2 regions of the Xenorhabdus sp. XBWT genome follow, and region 2 is predicted to be linked to the other one. Evidence: predicted binding sites of a transcription regulator. Region 2 holds the regulator's gene; the other holds the start of a gene.
What was found. Region 2 encodes LexA, which represses DNA repair genes until DNA is damaged. Its sites were predicted from a motif close to TNCTGTATGTACATACAGNA; they were not measured.
Positions count from the first base shown of each region.

Region 1: the regulator LexA is predicted to act here: its motif matches at 2,960-2,979, upstream of AC5JQI_RS06920 (DNA translocase FtsK 4TM domain-containing protein).

Region 1 covers NZ_CM180990.1:1,533,930-1,545,453, forward strand. The annotation lists gene cydD (heme ABC transporter permease/ATP-binding protein CydD) at 1-734, opposite strand, end outside; gene trxB (thioredoxin-disulfide reductase) at 838-1,797, opposite strand; gene lrp (leucine-responsive transcriptional regulator Lrp) at 2,416-2,910, shown strand; gene AC5JQI_RS06920 (DNA translocase FtsK 4TM domain-containing protein) at 3,043-6,507, shown strand; gene lolA (outer membrane lipoprotein periplasmic chaperone LolA) at 6,579-7,190, shown strand; gene AC5JQI_RS06930 (replication-associated recombination protein A) at 7,198-8,541, shown strand; gene serS (serine--tRNA ligase) at 8,647-9,936, shown strand; gene AC5JQI_RS06940 (BPSS1780 family membrane protein) at 10,052-10,891, opposite strand; gene AC5JQI_RS06945 (BPSS1780 family membrane protein) at 10,973-11,524, opposite strand, start outside.
Region 2 covers NZ_CM180990.1:781,853-793,376, forward strand. The annotation lists gene pgi (glucose-6-phosphate isomerase) at 1-638, shown strand, start outside; gene ubiC (chorismate lyase) at 837-1,364, shown strand; gene ubiA (4-hydroxybenzoate octaprenyltransferase) at 1,378-2,232, shown strand; gene plsB (glycerol-3-phosphate 1-O-acyltransferase PlsB) at 2,302-4,767, opposite strand; gene AC5JQI_RS03425 (diacylglycerol kinase) at 4,904-5,275, shown strand; gene lexA (transcriptional repressor LexA) at 5,394-6,011, shown strand; gene zur (zinc uptake transcriptional repressor Zur) at 6,152-6,664, opposite strand; gene AC5JQI_RS03440 (DMT family transporter) at 6,943-7,836, opposite strand; gene AC5JQI_RS03445 (DUF6024 family protein) at 7,833-8,711, opposite strand; gene AC5JQI_RS03450 (NUDIX hydrolase) at 8,711-9,100, opposite strand; gene AC5JQI_RS03455 (hypothetical protein) at 9,127-9,810, opposite strand; gene AC5JQI_RS03460 (LysR family transcriptional regulator) at 10,315-11,181, shown strand.

The DNA of each region.
Region 1 (11,524 bases), 750 kb from region 2:
ATGCGCAGCACTTCCATTGTTCTGCGGCGGAAATTTTCTGTTGATTGAGTAATCTGCTTAACTTCAGCTTCTCCCCGGTGGAATAAGCGTAAAGTTTCCAGACCCCGTAAACGATCGAGGAAGTTGCCGCTTAAACGGCTGAGTGCAACAAAATTTCGTTGGTTAGCATCTGCCGCACCTAATCCTACCAGAGCCATAAATAGGGGAATCAATGGTGCGGTCACAAGCAAAATCAACCCAGCTGCCCAATTAACCGGAAACACGGTAATCAGAATTAACATTGGGATCATGGCGGCCAGAGTCATTTGGGGCAGGTAGCGAGAATAGAAATCCTGCATATCTTCGATTTGTTCCAGGATAATGGTCGCCCAACTGCCGGCTGGTTTCCCCTTAACCCATACTGGCCCCAATTTTTCCAATTTATCTAAAACCATACTGCGAATTTGCTGGCGTACAACTTTGCCACAGATAAAACCCACACGTTCCCGGACGGCATTGATGATTGCACGAAATATAAAGGCAGCTACCAGCATCAGAAACTGATTGATGAGGTTTTCACGGGGAACATTATCCATAATCAGGGCTTGAAGGATTGAGGCTAAAAGCCAGGCTTGAGAAATGATCAGTAATCCACCGATCAGCCCTAGTATCATGGATAGACGAAGCCACCGTCGGGCTGGGGCACTTTGTCGTCTCAGCCATCGAACAAGTTCAGATTGTCTTGTTTTGTCCATAAGAAAAATTTCTGATTAGCAGGTGATGATACGAAATATCAAAACAAACCTTGTGTTACTTATTTAAAAGCGCTATTGAAATAGCGCTTTTAAGGAGGATGGATTACTTGGTTGCCAAACCATCAAGAAAACGTTCAGCATCCAGCGCAGCCATACAGCCTGTACCGGCGGAAGTGATTGCTTGACGATATATATGATCCATCACATCTCCGGCGGCAAAAATGCCCGGAATGGAGGTTTGGGTAGCATTACCGTGCAATCCAGACTGGACTTTGATATATCCATTTTCCAGTTCAAGCTGCCCGTCAAAGATACCTGTATTTGGGCTATGGCCGATGGCGATGAAAACACCAGCGACATCCAGTTCTTCGGTATTGCTGCTTTTCGTATCGCGAAGGCGGACCCCCGTAACCCCCATATCGTCACCCTGAACTTCATCCAAAGTTCGATCGATATGCAGAATGATATTACCGTTTTTCACTTTTTCCATCATACGGTCTATCAGGATTTTTTCTGAACGGAAAATATCACGGCGGTGAATCAAGTGGACTTCAGAGGCAATGTTTGCCAAATAAAGTGCTTCTTCAACAGCCGTATTACCACCACCAACGACGGCAACTTTCTGTTTGCGATAGAAAAAACCATCACATGTTGCACAAGCGGATACACCCCGACCTTTGAAAGCTTCTTCGGAAGGCAATCCTAGATAACGGGCAGAAGCACCTGTCGCTATGATCAACGCATCACAAGTATATTCCTGATCATCCCCATATAAACGGAGTGGTTTGTTTGAGAAATCAACTTTCTTAATATGGTCAGAAATCATCTCAGTTTGAAATTTCTCAGCATGTTGGAACATACGCTCCATCAAGTCTGGACCAGTAAGCCCTTCAGGATCACCGGGCCAGTTTTCAACCTCAGTCGTGGTGGTCAATTGGCCGCCTTTTTCAATCCCAGTAATGAGAACCGGATTTAGATTAGCGCGGGCTGCATAAACGGCAGCGGTATAACCAGCAGGACCTGAGCCAAGAATGATGAGTTTACTGTGTTTGGCTGTGCTCATGAATACCTCATTTCCATTATCTCATATTGCGAATTTAGGGATTGTAGGAGAAATAATAAGTTAAAAAAAGCGATTATCAGATAAAATATTCATGTTATTAACGATTTTACCGATAGATAGTAACTATGATGTGATCGAAATGTAAGGGGGAATTGTTTAACCTTCTGAATCGAACATCATTTATACATTTAAGATATGAAACTAGTTATTTGAACGTCTTACTGAAAATTTGTTTGGTATGTTGTTCTGGTTTTCGCTCATTTACTTTGACAATCGGCTGTGCATTTGCGAAAACATCTGTGTAAGAGATAATTATCTACCTCGCTAATCAATTGTTTCTATAGAATAGACAAATTGAGGTGGATAATTTTCTCATAGAATATTAAAAATTGCCGTTAAGCTACTTTCTGAAAGACATTGTGTTTTGGGAGATAATATCCTGGAAAATGGTGTTCTGGTTAATCGAACGCTGGAAAACCACATACTGGGAAATTGTAGTAGGCCTCAAAACTTGGTTACAGATTGGGCTTTACCTTTGAAGACATCTTTTCCAGCTCAGTTGCTTCAAAGAGATAGGGAAAAGTTATGGGTGTAGGAATATAGAGAGAGAGCAATAAGATGATTGATAATAAGAAGCGTCCAGGAAAAGATCTTGATCGTATAGATCGCAATATCCTTAATGAGTTGCAAAAAGACGGTCGTATTTCTAACGTGGAGTTATCCAAACGTGTTGGTCTGTCACCGACACCTTGTCTGGAACGTGTACGTCGTTTGGAGCGCCAGGGCTTTATCTCTGGTTATACAGCTTTGCTGAATCCTCACTACCTGGATGCATCGTTGCTGGTATTCGTTGAAATTACGCTGAACCGTGGAGCAACAGATGTGTTTGAACAATTCAATACGGCTGTCCAGAAATTAGAAGAAATCCAAGAATGTCATTTGGTCTCTGGTGATTTTGACTACTTGCTGAAAACGCGCGTACCAGATATGTCCGCATATCGTAAATTACTCGGTGAAACCCTGTTGCGTCTTCCGGGGGTTAACGATACGCGTACTTATGTCGTTATGGAAGAAGTGAAACAGAGTAATCGCCTAGTGATTAAGACTCGTTAAGCTTTTGTCTAAAATGTACAGATGCAAAACAGGAAAAACTTAGGTACACTCCTGTTTATGCATACAGTTTCAACGCTGAGCTATCCTCAGCGTTGTTCCGTTTAATCAACAGGAAAACCTGGAGAGTCTTTCTTGAACCAGGAATATACAGAAGACAAACGTGTTAAGTTAAAGAAAATAAGCAGTGGCCGCCGGCTTCTGGAAGCCGTTCTGTTGGTAATTGCTATTTGTGCTGTGTACTTGATGATAACGCTCATTAGCTTTCACCCATCCGATCCAAGCTGGTCACAAACTTCATGGCATGAACCCATCCACAATTGGGGTGGAAGCGTAGGTGCTTGGTTGTCAGACACGCTGCTCTCGGCATTTGGTATTCTTGCCTATGCAGTCCCGCCGTTAATGTTTTTAGGTTGTTGGAATGCTTTCCGCCAGAAAGATAGGCAAGAGTACGTTGATTTTTTTACCCTCGCATTACGTGTTATCGGCGCTTTAGCCTTGGTACTGACTTCATGTGGCTTGGCAGCACTCAATATTGATGATTTGGATGATTTTGCTGCCGGTGGTGTTGTGGGTAATTTATTCAGTAATGCGATTCTGCCTTGGTTCAATATACTTAGTGCAACATTAGCCCTGCTTGGTATTTGGGCGGTTGGTTTTATTTTGTTTACGGGTTGGTCATGGCTCACTATTGCAGAAAAGATTGGTGCAATCATTCTGGATTCTATAAGTTTTATGGTAAACCGCAGTCGTAATGCATCAGAATATGACCGTAATGAGTTGGAAGATGAATATTCAACCAGTGAGCATCAACGAGCCGAACATATTGACCAAAATGAACTGGCTGAGACAACGATTGAAACAGAAGCGGTAAGCGCAAACGAAGATGATGTGTTGTTGACTGCTCCAACGGTAATTGAATTAGCAAATACAGATTCAGCATTACCTACTGCTTCAACTTCTCCTAAAACAGAATTTATTGAGAAAACACAGGAAAAGAGTTCTCCTGAGCATATCTCCGTACAGACAGTACCAACCCAAACTGTGTTACCAGAAATGTCTGAGCAATCATTCAGCAGTAGCAGTGATGAACACATACCGCAATCAGTAATACAACCATTGGTAACTTCGTCAGAACCTGTACAAACTGAAATAACGCATAATGCAAAAGATGAGCGAGAGAAAAAGTCTGTTCGTTATTTCTTTGAATTACCAAACGATTATCAATCAAATTCAGAACCAGACAATCTTTCGCCAGTTATTGCTGATACTGACAGTACCAACCTGAAAAATACGGTTGCGGATATTGCCGGCATTTCTGCCATAACGAAAAACCCTCAGATTAAACAGGGTATTGGCCCTGAAATGCCACGCCCTAATCCTGTCAGAATACCTACACGTCGTGAATTGTATGGTATTAAAGTGCCTTCTCATCGTTTGGCGGAACATCTGCAACGGGAAGAAAAAGAAAAGCAGAATGAACTGATCGCAGAAACTCATGAACAAGACATGGATGAGCAACAGCAAAATATGTTGCGTCAGCAATTTCTTGAACAACAACGTGAACGTTATGGCAATAATTTTGAGACAGAAAGTAGAGAAGCACGCGAGGAAGCTGTATCTTTATATCGGCAACCAACAGTAACTGTATTTACAGAACAGAATAATCTGGAAAATAGTGTAGATGAACAGGAAGCGCAGCAGGAAGAAGCGCTGCGAATGGCATTTGAGCAACAGCAGAGTGAGCGTTATCAAATGAACCAACCTGTTATTTCAACACACATTTCAGAACAAGATGAAGGAGCTGAGTTAAATTATTCTCCTCAGGTTGATGATCTTGATAAATCTGAATCAACTGAGCCTGCATTCAGAGTACCAGAGCCATTGATTCAACAAGAGATTCAGGTGAAAAAAATAGTTCCTGCCCCTGCTTCCCATGAATCGGGAATTCAGCATACTCTTGCGCAGCAACCGCAGCAACCGCAGCAACCGCAGCAACCGCAGCAACCGCAGCAACCGCAGCAACCGCAGCAACCGCAGCAACCGCAGCAACCGCAGCAAGACAGCTTGTTCCATCCATTTTTGATGCGCAATGATCAGCCATTGCCGAAACCAACAACACCTATGCCTTCTTTAGACCTTTTGGCTAAGCCGCCAATAGAAGAAGAACCTGTCGATATGTTTGTTCTAGAACAAACCTCTCGTTTGATTGAATCGCGTCTAAATGATTATCGCGTCAAAGCAGATGTTGTTGGATTTTCGCCTGGTCCTGTGATTACAAGGTTTGAGCTGGACTTAGCGCCGGGTGTCAAGGCTTCCCGCATATCTAACTTATCACGTGACCTTGCCCGCTCTCTTTCCGCAGTAGCTGTCCGTATTGTGGAAGTTATCCCCGGGAAACCTTATGTCGGGTTGGAACTACCCAATAAAAAGCGCCAAACAGTTTACCTGAGGGAAGTACTGGATTGCGATAAATTCAGGGACAATCCATCGCCGTTGACTATTGTTCTTGGAAAAGACATTGCAGGGCAACCTGTTGTGGCTGATTTGGGTAAAATGCCTCACTTACTTGTTGCAGGGACAACGGGTTCGGGCAAATCGGTGGGGGTTAACGCCATGATCCTCAGTATCCTGTATAAAGCGAAACCGGAAGATGTTCGTTTTATCATGATAGATCCGAAAATGCTTGAATTATCAGTGTATGAAGGAATTCCGCACTTATTGACTGAAGTTGTCACTGATATGAAAGATGCGGCCAACGCCTTGCGCTGGTGTGTGAATGAAATGGAACGACGTTACAAACTGATGTCAGCTTTGGGGGTGCGTAATCTCGCCGGTTATAACGACAAGATTAAACAAGCGGAAAATATGGGACGGCCAATCCCTGATCCGTTCTGGAAACCGGGAGATAGTATGGATGCAACGCATCCTATGCTGAAAAAAGAGCCTTATATCGTCGTTATGGTTGATGAGTTTGCAGACCTGATAATGACAGTCGGGAAGAAAGTGGAAGAACTGATTGCCCGTTTGGCCCAGAAAGCGCGTGCAGCAGGTATTCACTTGGTGCTGGCAACACAGCGTCCTTCTGTTGACATCATTACGGGATTGATTAAAGCCAATATTCCAACACGTATTGCATTTACAGTGTCCAGTAAAATCGATTCTCGTACCATTCTTGATCAAGGTGGTGCAGAATCATTGCTTGGCATGGGAGATATGCTTTATTTGGCACCAAATTCTTCCATTCCTGTACGTGTTCATGGTGCATTTGTCCGTGACCAAGAGGTTCATGAAGTCGTTAATGACTGGAAAGCTCGTGGGCGTCCTCAATATATTGATAGTATTATCAAGGGCGGAGAAGATGGTGATGGCGGCTTAGGGTTTGATAGCGATGAAGAGCTGGATACTTTGTTTGATCAAGCAGTTGAATTTGTGGTTGAAAAGCGCCGTGTTTCCATTTCGGGCGTGCAACGTCAATTCCGTATCGGATATAATCGGGCGGCTAGGATTGTCGAACAAATGGAAGCACAGCAGATTGTCAGTACACCCGGACATAATGGCAACCGTGAAGTTTTGGCACCTCCGCCACACGAACATTAATTAATGCTGTTAAATGCAATGCAGTATCAGCCACTGATGCTGGCAATAATACGAATTGAAGGTACTCGCACATGAAAAAACTGATGTTGATTGGTTGTCTGATTATGGGTGTGAGCGTAGGTTCTGCATGGGCTGATGCTACGCAAGACCTGCAAGGGCGTTTAGGAAAAGTAAATAGTTTTCATGCTGGTTTTACTCAAACAGTGACTAGCAATGATGGGGCTACAATCCAAAAAGGGGAAGGAGAACTTTGGATCAAACGCCCTAATTTATTTAACTGGCACATGACTTCGCCTGATGAAAGTGTTTTGGTCTCTGATGGTAAAACTCTGTGGTTTTATAACCCTTTTGTTGAACAAGTAACGGCAAACTGGTTAAAAGATGCGACGGGGAATACACCATTTATGTTGATTGCCCGTAATGATCCCGCAGATTGGAAACAGTACAAAATTGCACAAAATGGTAATCATTTTGAGCTGACTCCGAATAATGCCAATGGTAACTTGAAACACTTTTCAATTACCGTAACACCAGAGGGAACTATCCAGAAATTTACGGCGGTTGAACAGGATGGGCAAAAAAGCGCTTATCAATTGCAAAAGCAGCAAAATACCAGCGTAAATGCGGATAAATTCAAATTTACAGTACCAGATGGTGTTACGCTGGATGATCAGCGCCAGTGAGGTTTAAGTGGATAATCTTTCACTCGATTTTTCACAAAATGAATTTCAGCCACTGGCCGCAAGAATGCGTCCAGTCACATTAGATCATTACATTGGGCAGCAGCATTTATTGGCAGAAGGCAAACCTTTGCCAAAAGCGATCCGGGCTGGTCACCTTCATTCCATGATTTTGTGGGGACCACCAGGAACAGGAAAGACAACGCTGGCTGAAATAATTGGTTATTACGCCCAAGCTGATATCGAACGAATCTCGGCAGTGACATCCGGCATTAAAGAAATCCGTGAATCAATAGAAAAAGCACGCCAAAACCGGAATGCAGGTCGCAGAACCATCTTATTTGTCGATGAAGTTCATCGATTTAATAAAAGCCAGCAGGATGCATTTTTACCACATATTGAAGATGGAACGATCACCTTTATTGGTGCAACGACCGAAAATCCTTCTTTCGAATTAAATTCAGCCTTGTTATCACGGGCGCGAGTTTATTTATTGAAATCTCTCTCGACGACAGAGATTGAGCAAGTGCTTATTCAGGCCATGAACGATAAAGAGCGAGGGGTTGGCGGGCAAAAGATCGTATTACCGGATGATACCCGCCAAATGATTGCTGAACTTGTCGCTGGAGACGCTCGCCGCTCACTGAATTTGCTGGAAATGATGTCAGATATGGCAGAAGTGGATCGGCACGATCAGAGGGTTCTGACACTTGAACTACTAAAAGAAGTCAGTGGGGAGAGAAGCGCACGCTTTGATAATAAAGGTGATCGGTATTACGATTTAATTTCTGCCCTGCATAAAGCAATCCGTGGTTCAGCACCTGATGCCGCACTTTACTGGTATGCCCGAATCATTACCGCAGGTGGTGATCCACTTTATGTTGCTCGCCGGTTACTGGCGATTGCTTCTGAAGATGTTGGTAATGCCGATCCACGCGGAATGCAGGTCGCGATTGCTGCATGGGACTGTTTTACACGAGTAGGACCGGCGGAAGGAGAGAGAGCGATTGCACAGGCAATTGTGTATCTTGCTTGCGCACCGAAAAGTAATGCGGTTTATACCGCATTCAATGCGGCAATGGCGGACGCACAAAATAAACCGGATTATGATGTGCCTATCCATCTGCGTAATGCACCGACGAAACTGATGAAGGAAATGGGCGTGGGTGAAGCATATCGCTATGCTCATGATGAACCGAATGCGTATGCTGCCGGTGAAGTTTATTTCCCACCTGAAATGCAACAAACACGTTATTATTATCCGGCCACCAGAGGGCTGGAAGGGAAGATTGGTGAGAAATTAAACTGGTTGCTGGAACAGGATCAAAATAGCCCGATAAAACGCTATCGTTAATCTTATTGATACGGTAAGGTTTATATCCAATAGATTTCACTACGTTATTCTCAATAACAAGTATCTCAATAACAACTTTTCAATAACAACAAACACAGGACTAGCATGCTCGATCCAAATATGCTGCGTAATGAGCTAGACGCAGTCGCCGAAAAACTGGCTCGCAGGGGTTATACCCTTGATGTGGAGATGCTGCGCAAACTAGAAGAGCGCCGCAAAGTTTTACAAGTTGAAACTGAAACCCTGCAGGCAGAACGTAATTCCCGATCGAAGGCTATTGGTGCAGCGAAAGCCCGTGGTGAAGATATTGAACCACTGCGTCAGGAAGTGAATCAGTTGGGAGAAAAGCTGGATTCAGCAAAAGCTGAACTGGAAACATTGCAGACTGAAATTCGTCATATTGCTTTAAGTATGCCGAATATTCCTGACGATTCCTCCCCTGACGGGAAAGATGACAGTGATAATCTGGAAATCAGCCGTTGGGGCGAACCACGCCAGTATGGTTTTGAAATTAAAGATCATGTATCGCTGGGTGAACTGAGCGGTGGTCTTGATTTTGCGGCAGCGGTTAAATTAACTGGCTCACGTTTCGTGGTTATGAAAGGTCAGATTGCTCGTCTGCACCGTGCTATCGCACAGTTCATGCTGGATTTACATACTGAACAACATGGTTATTTGGAAACCTATGTACCTTATTTGGTTAACCACGATTCTTTGTACGGTACGGGGCAATTACCTAAATTTGGTGAAGATTTGTTCCATACCAGACCGTTGGAAGAAGAATCTGCCAGTAACTATGCTTTGATCCCGACTGCGGAAGTGCCTGTTACTAACTTGGTTCGTGATGAAATTCTGGATGAAAGCGAATTACCATTGAAAATGACTGCCCATACACCTTGCTTCCGTTCTGAAGCGGGTTCTTATGGTCGTGATACCCGTGGTCTGATCCGTATGCACCAGTTTGATAAAGTTGAACTGGTTCAGATTGCTCATCCAGAAAAATCTATGGAAGCACTGGAGGAATTGACGGGTCATGCAGAAAAAGTATTGCAGTTGTTGAACCTGCCATACCGCAAAATGCTGCTGTGTACTGGTGATATGGGTGCAAGTGCAAGAAAAACTTACGATCTGGAAGTTTGGTTGCCAGCACAGAATACTTACCGTGAAATCTCATCTTGCTCGAATATGTGGGATTTTCAGGCGCGTCGTATGCAAGCACGTTTCCGCTCGAAGGACGACAAAAAACCACAGTTGGTACATACACTGAATGGTTCTGGACTGGCGGTAGGCCGTACTTTAGTTGCTGTGATGGAAAACTATCAGCAGGCAGATGGACGTATCGCAATTCCAGAAGTATTGCGTCCTTATATGAACGGATTGGAATACATCGGTTAATAACCTATACCCAGTGAATTTTGAGCTGAAGCTCGGAAAACGAAGGGTGTATATTTTTAGTAAAAAAGCGCCGAGTGTGAAGTAACGGCGCTTTTTTATGAATATATCCCATGCCTTAATTTTTCATGGCCATTTCATCCTTCTTTATTTCATGTAAATAAAAAACATTGCGATAAGAAGAATAATGGCTTGCCATACGGAGTGGTGTAGTAAATAAAAGCCCTAATAATAAAGGAAGGGAAGAAACAAAAATCAAAAGATTAATGAAGAAAAAGAATAGTAATGCACCTAAGAGGTTTTTACATATGCTATTTAAACTGGTTGAAAGTGCTTTTTTTACACTAAAATTATTCAACATAATCAATGTAGGAGCGAACCAAGAATATGCAGTAGATAAAAACAAAGCAATTATGATAGAAAATAAAGATAAAAATGATAAGGATGAATCATCTACGGAAATGGTTGAATCGTAGTTTCTATATAAAGAAATTGAATACATATCATCAAAAACAACTTGAAATAAATCATCACCATCGATAAGTGCAGCAGAGATATACCCCAATGATTTTATTCCGCAAACAACTATTCCTATTAAAAATAATGAACCACATTTATGTCGAAAACCATAAAAAAGCCGTTTTAATTCGAATTTATCTGTGATTCTTTGGTTTTCACATATAGAGATAATTCCGGCGATAAATAGAGGATCTAGTAGACTGGAAAGGATAAACCCAAGATAAGGAATTAGCATAATGCCAAAATTGATAGTACTATAAATAATCCCCATTAACACCCACATACCAAGTTTAGGTAATATAAAGTCCCAGGCATCGCCTATCGAACCAATGGCAGTATTTATTTTAATTGCCTGTCCATTGGGAACAAAGATAGCATTGTTTTTAATAGGGTTATTGGACAAATTTTCTAAATCTGAGTTGATATTTTGTATTTGCATTATTTTATTTGCAATGTTGATGAATAATAAAAAAGCGCCAGTTATAGCACTTTTTGTATACAGATATCTATTGATAAGTAGTTAGCTGCTTAAGCTAGATTTTGTTTCTTTCTCTTCTGGGACATAAAAAATGCTACGATAGATTGTATAATAAGTTGCCATATACAGAGGAATTGTAACAATAAAACCCAAAAATAATGGGATTATTGATATAATTACGATAATTCCCATCAACAATAAAAAGAGGATAATACCGAGCAGATTTTTCTTCACTGCACTCAAACTCATTGATACGGCTTCACCAAATTTTAGATCATTAATGATGATCAAAGCAGGCGCAAATAAACTAAATGGAATGGCAATGAGGCTGAAAAGCATTATCACAAGTCCTATAATCAATAAAGTAGATGCACCATTTATTAATAGGGCTGATTCTGGATCTTGCCCAATTAGAACCGCTTGTAATAGGCTTGCACCGCCGAGTATAAAGACTGCGAAAAAGGCAAGAAAATATATACCAAAAACGAGAGCTCCAACTGCAACTAATGAACCAAGTTTATTTTTAAATCCATAAAAGAGATATTCTATTTCAAAACTGCCGGATATCCTCTGTTTCTCACTAGCAGCAATAAA
Region 2 (11,524 bases):
CTTATGATCAATACATGCATCGTTTCGCCGCTTACTTCCAGCAAGGGAACATGGAATCAAACGGCAAATACATTGACCGCAACGGCAATCCAGTAAATTATCAGACTGGGCCGATTATTTGGGGTGAGCCGGGTACCAATGGTCAACATGCTTTTTACCAGCTTATTCATCAGGGAACCAAACTCATTCCTTGTGATTTTATTGCACCGGCAATTAGCCATAATCCGGTGAGTGATCATCACAGCAAATTGTTATCCAACTTCTTTGCACAAACTGAAGCATTGGCGTTTGGTAAAACTCAGGCGCAAGTGGAAGCAGAATTTGCAGCGACTGGAAAAAATGCTCAGGACGTAGCAAATGTTGTGCCGTTCAAAGTCTTTGACGGGAACCGTCCGACCAACTCCATTTTATTACGCGAAATCACCCCATTCAGTTTGGGTGCATTAATTGCCATGTATGAACATAAAATCTTTGTTCAAGGCGCAATTCTGAACATTTTCTCATTTGATCAGTGGGGCGTAGAATTAGGTAAGCAATTGGCAAATCGTATCCTGCCTGAATTACACGATTCCGACGCTGTGAATAGTCATGATAGTTCAACAAATGGCCTGATTAACCGATTCAAAGAATGGCGTTAACCTGACTTTTTATCTTATTTAATTCCACCTTACCTTAATAAAGATGATTATTAGGGTAAGGTTTTTTACAATTTCTATAATTTGTTATCAACTTTTTATTTTATTGGCCTGCAACATGATATCCTCACTCCCTATCATTGTTTTGTCGGGGAAATTGTGCTGTCGGGGAAATTGAAGGTCCCGCAATGGGAAAATGACATGGCAGATAACACAATATTAACTTCAACACCTATTCGTTGGTTTTTGACTGATGAGTTTGATCTTCCTGAATCTATTTCAGACTGGCTGATGGAAGTTGGCTCAATGACCCGCCGCTTTGAACAGCATTGTCAGCAGGTATCGGTTGCCCCTTTTCGGGAGTGTTTTATCACAGCAAAAGAGCTTGGAGATGAAAGTGAGCACTTACCTGTAAGTGAAAAATACTGGTTGCGTGAAATCGTTTTATATGGGGATAACATCCCGTGGTTGTTAGGACGTACCGTTATTCCAGAGGAAACACTAACCGGCCCGGATAGAAAATTGGTGGATGTAGGTACTATTCCACTCGGACGTTATCTTTTTAGTGGTAATAATCTGACGCGGGATTATATTCAAATAGGTCAGCAGGGTCATTGCTGGGGACGTCGTTCTTTATTGAGATTATCAGGTAAGCCACTTCTACTCACAGAGATTTTTCTGCCGGAATCACCTGTATATAAAATTAACATAACAGAAGGGGAGAAATAGATTGGAGGTCAGCATGACGCAGAGTAAATGGCGTGCTTATTGCCGTTTAATGCGTGTCGATAAACCCATTGGCACATTCTTACTATTATGGCCAACATATTGGGCATTATGGATCGCTGCAAAGGGGATACCGGATTTGTACGTATTGTTAGTATTTACTATCGGTGTATTCTCGATGCGTGCAGCGGGATGTTGCATTAATGATTTCGCAGATAGAAAATTTGATGGGTATGTAGAGCGGACAAAATCTCGTCCTCTCCCTAGTGGTGACATTACCGAAAAAGAAAGCAAAATCTTGTTTGCCACACTGGTACTCATTTCCTTTGCGCTGGTTCTGACATTAAATAAAATGACAATTGCATTGTCGGTTGTGGGTTTAGCGCTGGCGTGGACTTATCCTTTCGTCAAACGAGTCAGTCATTTGCCACAAGTTGTATTGGGGGCGGCTTACGGTTGGTCGATTCCGATGGCATTTGCCGCTGTTAGTGAGTCTTTACCTTTAGAATGTTGGTTGTTATTTTTGGCTAACGTCATTTGGTCAGTGATTTATGATACACAATACGCAATGATTGATCGCGATGATGACCTGAAAATCGGTGTTAAATCGACAGCCGTACTTTTTGGGCGCTTTGACAAATTGATTATCGGTATTTTGCAGTTCGCCATGCTGGCTATTTTGGTGTCAGTAGGCAATATGATGAATCTGGCCGGAATATATTACTGGACAATATTATTAGTTGCTGCACTGTTTATTTATCAGCAGAAACTGATTGCAGGCCGGGAGAGAGAGTTTTGTTTTCAGGCATTCATGAATAATAATTACGTTGGTATTACTTTATTCCTCGGTATCTTTTTCAGCTATGTTTAATGTAGTGTATGCTTAGTGTGAAGCATATTCAGTATAACGGGCGGGATACCGCCCGTTTATATCTCAGTCTTACATCGCTTTCTCTAATTGTTCAGGTTCATTTTGCTCTGGTGGCATACTGACACTTTCAATAGTCAACCGAATCTCAGGTGACATCAATTCGCTCAACACATGATAGAGTTCCTGAGCACTGGTAGAAATCATATCACCGCTGTCCTGAATATAACCTTCTTCGCGCAGTGTATTAACCGAGCAAGCGAAAACTGCCTTGTCAAAGAACTCCGGTGCATTGATACCGTGTAACACTGACAGGCGCTGTGCCAGCATTCGGCTCTCTTTTTCCAGTACACCACGGCTGATTTCAGGAGTAGCATTCAATAAAGAAAGTGTAATGGCATAACGTTGCAGTGTTTCTCTGATACCTGCTGCCAGCAATTGTAGCGGGCGGATACGTGCAGGATTCAGCACCAGCATTTCTTGCTCTTTGTTACAGATAAGGCGTTGGCTCGCCAGTTCATCGACCAGAGTATTAACGACGTCGGAGAGCGTTTCCTTGCTGTAACGCATGAAAAGCTCTTTCTTGATTAGCGGATAAATCAACGCGACCTGCCGGAGCAATTCACCACGGCTAATACGACGGTGATGCATGACAATACTGGCTATCAGGGATGGCAGGATCAGCAAGTGTTGGATATTGTTGCGATAATAGGTCATCAATACCGCGCTTTCACGTGGCAGGATGATGATATCACCCAGACTGTCTTTTTCGACCTCAAACTTATTCATCAATAAAGCATGATCCAACAACTCTTCCGCTGTTTTGTTTGGCACGGTGATATCGTCAGTGTAAGGCACATTACGCAGTAATTGCAGATAGCAATCCAGTTGCTCAATCAATTGCTCGCGGGTAAGTGCCCGCTGACGTGATGACAATAATGCCGTGGTGCATAAATTGATAGCATTGGCCGCTGCGGCATTATTGATATTGACCATGATATTGCCAGCCAGTTTACTGACTGTTGGAGCCAACCAGGTTGGACGCTGAGATTCTATCGGATCAATGGAATCACGCCACTCAGGAACATGGTGGTTAAGGTACTGTATCAATGGAATTGGTTCACCAAAGTTCACGTAACCCTGCCCCAAATTACGTAGCTTGCGCAACCCGCGTACCATCTGGAAAAAGCCCTCTTTTTCCTTAACTGCACCGCGAAGTTCTTTGGCGTAAGTCGCGACTTCCATCACATGCTCATAACCGATATAGATGGGCACAATCGTAATTGGACGGGATTCACCCCGCAGCATCGCTTGTAATGTCATAGAAAGTGTGCCGGTTTTCGGATCAAGCAAACGACCTGTACGAGAACGACCACCTTCGACAAAATATTCAACCGAATAACCACGGACAAACAGCTCACCGAGATATTCACGGAATATCGTTGAATAGAGTTTATTGCCTTTAAATGTCCGGCGGATAAAGAACGCACCAAGACGACGGAATACCGGGCCGGCAGGCCAGAAATTCAGGTTAATTCCCGCTGCAATGTGTGGTGGAACCAATCCTTGGTGATAAATCACATACGAAAGCAATAAGTAGTCCATATGACTGCGATGGCATGGAACATAAACCAGTTCATGACCATCCTGCGCCAACTGACGAATTCGTTCAGCATTATGAACATTAATGCCCTGATATAAACGGTTCCATGTCCAACTCAAAACACGGTCGGTCAGACGAACTGTTTCATAGGAGAAGTTCGCGGCAATTTCTTCCAACATGTTGATGGCGTTTTGCTTCGCCTTTTCGGGAGAAATTTTCTTGCTGCGTGTTTCATCAGCAATGGCTTTTTCTATTGCCTTTGATGTGAGTAATTTGTTGAACAGTTCCTGTCTGGCAGGGAGACGAGGGCCAACAGCCGCAAGACGCTGACGGGAATAATGTATCCGGGCAACACGGGCGAGTTTATTAGCAATGATATCATCCGTACCATGCTCATCTGCCATCTTACGCAGAGAAACAGGCGTGGAGAAACGCACAAAACTATCTCGTCCCAGCCACAGGATCGCAAAAAACTTTTGCACACCATTTAGCAGACGTAATTGCGGTGCTGTATTAGCTTCTTGCCCTTCACGCCCCGGAGAGCGGCCGAACATCACGGAAACTGGCACCATCTGGATATTCAAATCAGGATTATTGTGATGCAAGTCCAGATAGGAATGAAAAATCTTCACAGATTCATGCTTTGGTGCATAACAACTGAACACACGTGGGCCGTTATCGATAAACACACAACTAGGAAGCTGAGCATCACCAATTTCCAAAGGATTCAACGGATCCGGCAGATCTTGTGCCAGACATTGTTGACGCAAGGTCAATAAGTCTGTTTTTGAGTGGTACGGGAGTACGTACAAAATAGGCCGTGTCGTATCAAGACGCAGCTCTGCAATGGGATCTGTAGGGATAAGTTTACTTTTTACTAATAATTTTAATGGTAAATTCAATAACTTATAATATATTTTACGCCAACCTGACATAACGACTTTAAGCCTCTTGTTAGCAATGCCTCGCAAGGATACCAGAAACAGATTTTGAGATCTGTGGAAATAAGACAATAATAGAGACTAAAAATTATATAACCATATAAATACCAAGTGATTGAGTATAATTCTTATGGCAAATCAATCAACAGGTTTGACCCGCATCATTAAAGCGGCAGGGTATTCGGCGAAAGGAATCAAAGCGGCATGGCAAAATGAAGCGGCATTTCGACAGGAGGCAATTGCTGCCATATTTGCAATTATCATTGCATTTTCTTTAGACCTCAGCATAGTCGAAAGAATCCTGCTTATCAGCGCTGTTATGCTCGTTGTGATTGTCGAAATTCTCAATAGTGCAATAGAAGCTGTAGTGGATCGTATCGGTAGTGAATACCATGAGTTATCAGGCCGTGCGAAAGATATGGGTTCAGCGGCTGTATTGCTTACCATACTTCTGGCCTTGTTTATCTGGGGAATAATCCTTTGGTCGCATTTTATGTGCTGATTCGACGTGTTTTTCATTAAAATACGTTATTTAGCTGCTTTTACGTGCTGACAGGTTCCCAATTCGAATTTACCTGTATATACTCACAGCCGGACTGTATAAACAAACAGGGGGCGAAATGAAAGCATTAACTGCCAGACAGCAACAAGTCTATAACTTAGTGCGTGACCATATTTCGCAAACGGGTATGCCACCGACACGTGCTGAAATTGCAGCGCGTCTTGGTTTTCGTTCACCTAACGCGGCGGAAGAGCATTTAAAAGCGCTGGCGCGTAAAGGGGTGATAGAGATTATTTCTGGTGCATCCAGAGGTATCCGTTTGCTTCTCGAAGAACCGGGTGGCGGAATGAGATTACCGTTGATTGGTCGTGTTGCTGCTGGCGAGCCACTGCTAGCTCAGGAACATATCGAAAGTCACTATAAGGTTGATCCTGAATTATTTAAACCAAGTGCTGATTTTCTATTGCGTGTCAGTGGAATGTCTATGAAAGACATCGGTATTATGGACGGAGATTTACTTGCTGTGCATAAAACACAGGATGTTCATAATGGACAAGTCATTGTGGCGCGTATTGAAGATGAAGTCACAGTGAAGCGTTTCAGACAAACAGGAAACAAAATTGAACTGATCGCTGAAAATCCAGAATTTTCACCGATTGTAGTTGATTTGAGCGAACAGAGTTTCACTATTGAAGGATTGGCAGTAGGCGTTATTCGTAACGGAGACTGGTTCTGATTGTAAAAACGGATAATTACACTTTGCCATTCCGGGGCGGTCATTTTTCCAGTACCCGTTACATTTGAATTCAGCGGGAACTTGAGAATACATGAAAATATCAGCTATGACCGCCTCACCGTCCAAGCAGGTTCTTATCTTTATTTCTTTTTCTTCTCTTCAACAGCATGATTGTGCTGACATGTATCGCGTTCCGTACAGGAATCTATTTCATGGCAGGAAGCACATAATCCGTGGACTTCTATCACACTATTTCTCAAATGGAACCCTGTACCTTGCGCTAACTGCTGAATTGCGGATTCAATATCTTTCGCATCCTTTTCAGTTACGGAGCCGCAATATTCACAGATAAACATAGCTGAAGTATGGCTGGGTTCTTCAAAGTGATGGCAAAGAACATAGCTGTTTGTAGACTCTATTTTGTGAATAAAACCTTGCTCCAGCAAAAATTCTAACCCACGGTAAACTGTTGGCGGCTTAGCCTGAGGTTCGACTTCGCGTAATAAATCCAGCAAATCATAAGCGCTTATCGCACTGGGTTGCTCCGTAATTAAACGAAGAATTTCAAGGCGTTGGGGTGTCAAGCGAACTCCTCTTGAAAGACAGATTGTTTCAGCTTGTGCCAGTAATTTTTGTTGATTGATAATTTCCATTACACCTCTCACACCTACACGATGCTAATAGCTTTGATATTAACACGTTTTAGGCTTAAGAGTGGAATTCACGCGATACCTCACTGTCTTTGGGTTATAAATATAAGTATCAAAAGATGTCGATTATCTTGCTACTGTGTGACTCGTTATTTACTGATACATACCAATTAAAGATAAAAATAATAACTTCCCTTGGATTCACATATTAAGCGCAACATCGTAATGAACGAAGTAAATGAGTGGGGATACCTTTAAATAATCTATCTTCTAGGGATAATTTATCTTTTTGCTGTTTCTGACTGTAATAATCGGATAGAATGTAGACTATTCGCAATTAAAGCAGTCAGAATAATACCACCACCTATAAGTGTATAATTATTTGGGCTGTCTCCAAAAACAAGCCATATCCAAATTGGGCCAAATACTGCTTCTAGAAGAAGGAAAAAACCCAGGTGAGAAGAAGGTATTAGTTTTGAAGATTTAGCAATTAAAGTTAGAGCTAAGAATACAATGACAGAACCTTCTATTAAGATTAGAAAAAAATTGAACAATGAAATATCAAGATTGATATCAAAGTAAGAATATAACAGTATAAAAGAAAATATTGCGCCAATGGAAGGTGTTAAAGATAAATCTTGCTTACTAATGCGTCCAGTAACGAAAGCAGCTGCCATAGATATTGCTGTTAATAAAGCGGTAATATCACCGAATGATACTGAAAGATTAGCGTTAGATCCATACATTACAACAATTACTCCAGCTATTGAAATAATGAACGCTACTATTGTCATACGGCTGACAATTTCTTTAATGACAAACCATGAAAGTATCGCAGCCCAAAGTGGAGCGGTACTGATTATAAACAGCATATTTGCGATAGACGTTGTCATTGCTGAAACCGGGAATAATATTGCCGATAAACCATAAAAAAAGGAGGCCAGAAAAAAATATTTACTGTATGTTTGATTTTTTTTAATTTTATTTTCTCTTCTGAATAAAGAAAAAAATATAATGATTATCATTGGGAGTGACATGGAAAAAGAGCGCCAGAATGCAATTTGTTCTGGGGTAAAATTTATGGCTCGTATGAATACGGTATCGAAACTTAGAATGGTTCCGCCTAAAAGAGCGAATAGATAGCCTACTTTGGTTGGATGATTTACATTATTCATAATAACTCTTTGATATAATTAATTAATTTAAAATTACAATTTACTGCTGTTGAATTTATTGCTCCGCTCTTATAGCAACTAAATCTGTAAATCATTGTTCCTATTTTTTTCATGGTTATAACGGATTTTTTATTGCAAGGTAATCTATCTAAATAAAAATCAGACTGTAAAACAACAAATGGAGTTTTAGATTGTAAAGGTGTAATACATTTAAATCCTATTTTCTCTAATTCATTTGCTTCTTTATCTGTTAAATCAAAATAAGCAACATTAAAAAAATCAGGGCTTTCTATGCATCTATTCAAAGCATCGTTATATGATCTGAGATTAACAGTGCCGGATTCAGATATTTTGGCAATGTTAGATATTTCAGGATAATGATCTTTATTTTGAATGCAGAGAACGCCTATTCCTGACTGAATAGCCAGATGCTTATGTAATGGAAAAAATACTATTTTAGAGGAAATAGCTGTTTTGTGATGCCATATAGTACCTATTGACTGGGCAGCGTCTAAAACGAAGTCAGCATTTTTTAGTGAACAAATTATCCCTGTCTGAGGGTCAATATGGGTTAATAGAGGTATGGAATTTGGAAAAGATCCAGTAGTGATATTATTATATGGCGTATAGCTACCTTCTCTAATGGATATAGAAACCGAATGCATGTTTAATCCATAGATGACATTCAATAAACAGTGAGTGCTATTATTCAGCAAAAATATTTCTTCATGTTCTAAACAAAGGTTTTTTCTAAGGTTTTGTTTTATTTCTTTTTTAATTTTACTTACCTGTTTATAGTAGTTGGTATCACTGTTATTTTCAAATCTAAACCCTGAAATTTTTGAGTTTATAGCTGAGTCATCTAGGTAATTCATTATTCTATTAAACCAATGTTTTTGAGTTTGGGAATAATACTATCTTTAAAAATGCTTCCTATTTGTATTTTTTCTGCTTCTTTTGATGTAATCCATTTTAAATCAATTATTTCTGAACATGGAAAAGGATCTCCGATTATATCGATAAACCATGAATTAATTTCTATTAACTCTCCCTCAAAAATTGATTTTGAATAGTCGATACTAAAATGAATTGGATTGATAAATGTGACCCCAATTTCTTCCTGAATCTCACGGTTCAAACATTCAATTTGAGTTTCATTTCCTTCAATTTTACCACCAGGTGATATGTATATGGAGGTTTTATGTTTCCTGACTACAAGTAATTTTTTATTGTTAATAATTATTGCCGCACATTTTCTGATCATAAAACCTCTGTTCGTTCTAATCTATTTTATAGATAATCTTTGGTTGTATTGATTACAATACCACCAGTAAGAAATTCAATGATATCTCTGCATTTGGCTTCTTTTCTCTTTAGATAATTGAGAATTGTTTCATCAGGAGGTGTAGTGAAGCTATCTGCAAAAATGGAAATACCCTCCAGAGATTTAGTGGAGATACCTGCTTGCAATAAACGGTATTTGACATCCTCTTGCGATGTAGCAAATTCATATATAGGGCTATTGTATTCAATCCCGTATTCTTTCATGAATTCCACGAAATACTCTTTCGCTATTAGTCGTTGCTCAGGAAAATCTTTTTGATAATGAGTAATACCATCATTAATAATTTTTATTCCATTTCTCATACAGTAATCAATGACGTGTGCATGAATTGCGATTTTTTCACCAAGAAGAACCAAATTTTTTTTATCTTGCAATATGTCTTCTTCTAAATTTTCAATTGCCAGAGTTCGGAAAGAGCCACTTATATCTTCAATATTATGCTTGATTACGAGTTCACCGAATCTATCTTGCAGCTCTTGTACTCGATGTTTAATAATTCCTCTGTGTAGTGAACAGCCGCTGCTTGCGGTGAATAAATGAACAGGTATATTTTGTAGCATGAGATGCACTGCGACCAAAGTGCTATCTCGTCCACCTGTAAACATGACCAGCTGAGCTTGTTTATTCATTTTTTATTCCTTTTTTTTCATCGTGTTATGTTTTTATGGATAGAAGCTGCTAATGAATTTGTTTTAATCATCTGGAGCATTAAATTTATTAACTGGTGGATAATAAAAAATGTTTTAGTAATATTTTTCTATGTTTATGGAAGAGTTAAAGTTATAGCTATTATATTTTTTATTGTTACAGTGAGTGTTTTAAACGTTTTTTCTAGTGACTCTTAGCCTTCTAAGCATAAGAATGAATGTTTCTGAATGTGTTGTAAATTAATAGCTTATACCTGTGAAATATTAAAAATTGTTTTTTTTATTATTGGGGTCATGACTCTATCCTTGAATAGTTATTTGATTTTGTATTTACAAAAATGCTAACACCATTATTAATATTCTTTTGAGTTTATATTTCTATTTTAATAATGTGCTTATAGCAATCAAGAATAATCTTATTTCATTTGATTATAGGTATCAATCTTATTATACTAAACTTATCGTTTAGATAATCTAGACTACATTATGAGAAAAATCCCTCCACTAAATGCTCTTAAGATTTTTGATATTGCGGCCAGATACAAAAGTTTCTCTAGCGCAGCTTCAGAAAACCATATGACAAAAGGTGCTATTAGCCAGCAAATAAAAATATTGGAAAACTGGTTCGGATTTGAGTTATTCAATAGGACTGCCAACGGCATTGAACTGACAGATAGCGGCTCTAAGTTAATGAAAACCTGCAATCTGGCTTTTTCTGTTATTGAAAAGCAATGCGAAGACTTGAGAAAAAAAAGTCACACTCATAACGAAATAATTATTGGTTGTTCTAGTAGCTTACTAAGTTACTGGTTTTTACCCAAGCTATATAGTTTCTTTAGTACTGATAAACAATTCGTACTAAATTATAACTCTCAGGCATCATTTCAAAGTATTATAAATGGAGAGGTTGATTTTTTTATATCAGGAGAAAAAATATCTAATTATAATTTTGTTGACTGCGAATTACTGTATAAGGATGAAATTGGTTTAGTTTGCTCTGTGGAATACAGAACAAAAATATTTAATAATGACATCAGGGATATAACATTACTTCGTTCCCAAAGTAGATATTCAGCTTGGGATGAATGGAGTTATTTATCTAATATTATACTTAATGTGTCAGATGAAATAATATTTGATAAATTATCTTTAGCTTTGGATGCGGTCAAATTAAATTTGGGTGTAACTATTGCGCCTAAATTTGTAGTCGAAAATGATATTAATAAAGGTTTGTTGTATGCTCCATTTGGTTTTTTAAATTGTAGTTCAGGAACTTACTTATATACCAGAAATAATCTCTCTAATGATAAAAAAATAATTATTGATAAAATAATTAATAAAGTAAAAAGCTAGCAATTTTTTAAATAAATCAAGTTTGGATTCGCCTAATAAGAGCCATTTTTTTTCAAAGAATTCGAAATGTTCTTGCCATTTTTCGGAATATTTAGATGAATCCATTTCTTTTCCTTATTTATGTTTATCATATATACTATATTGAAGTAATTCTATTTACTATAGCGATAATCAATCTCTGCTCTTTTTTGATTCCTATGGGTAATTTTTTAAATTGAAATATTTTTAATTAGCTTACACTTTTTTATTGTTGCATCAATAAAGTATTTTATCCGTTATTGATACTCATAGGCAGAACTATGCAACAAAACAAACATAAATTCATAACACTGTAAAAATTTCT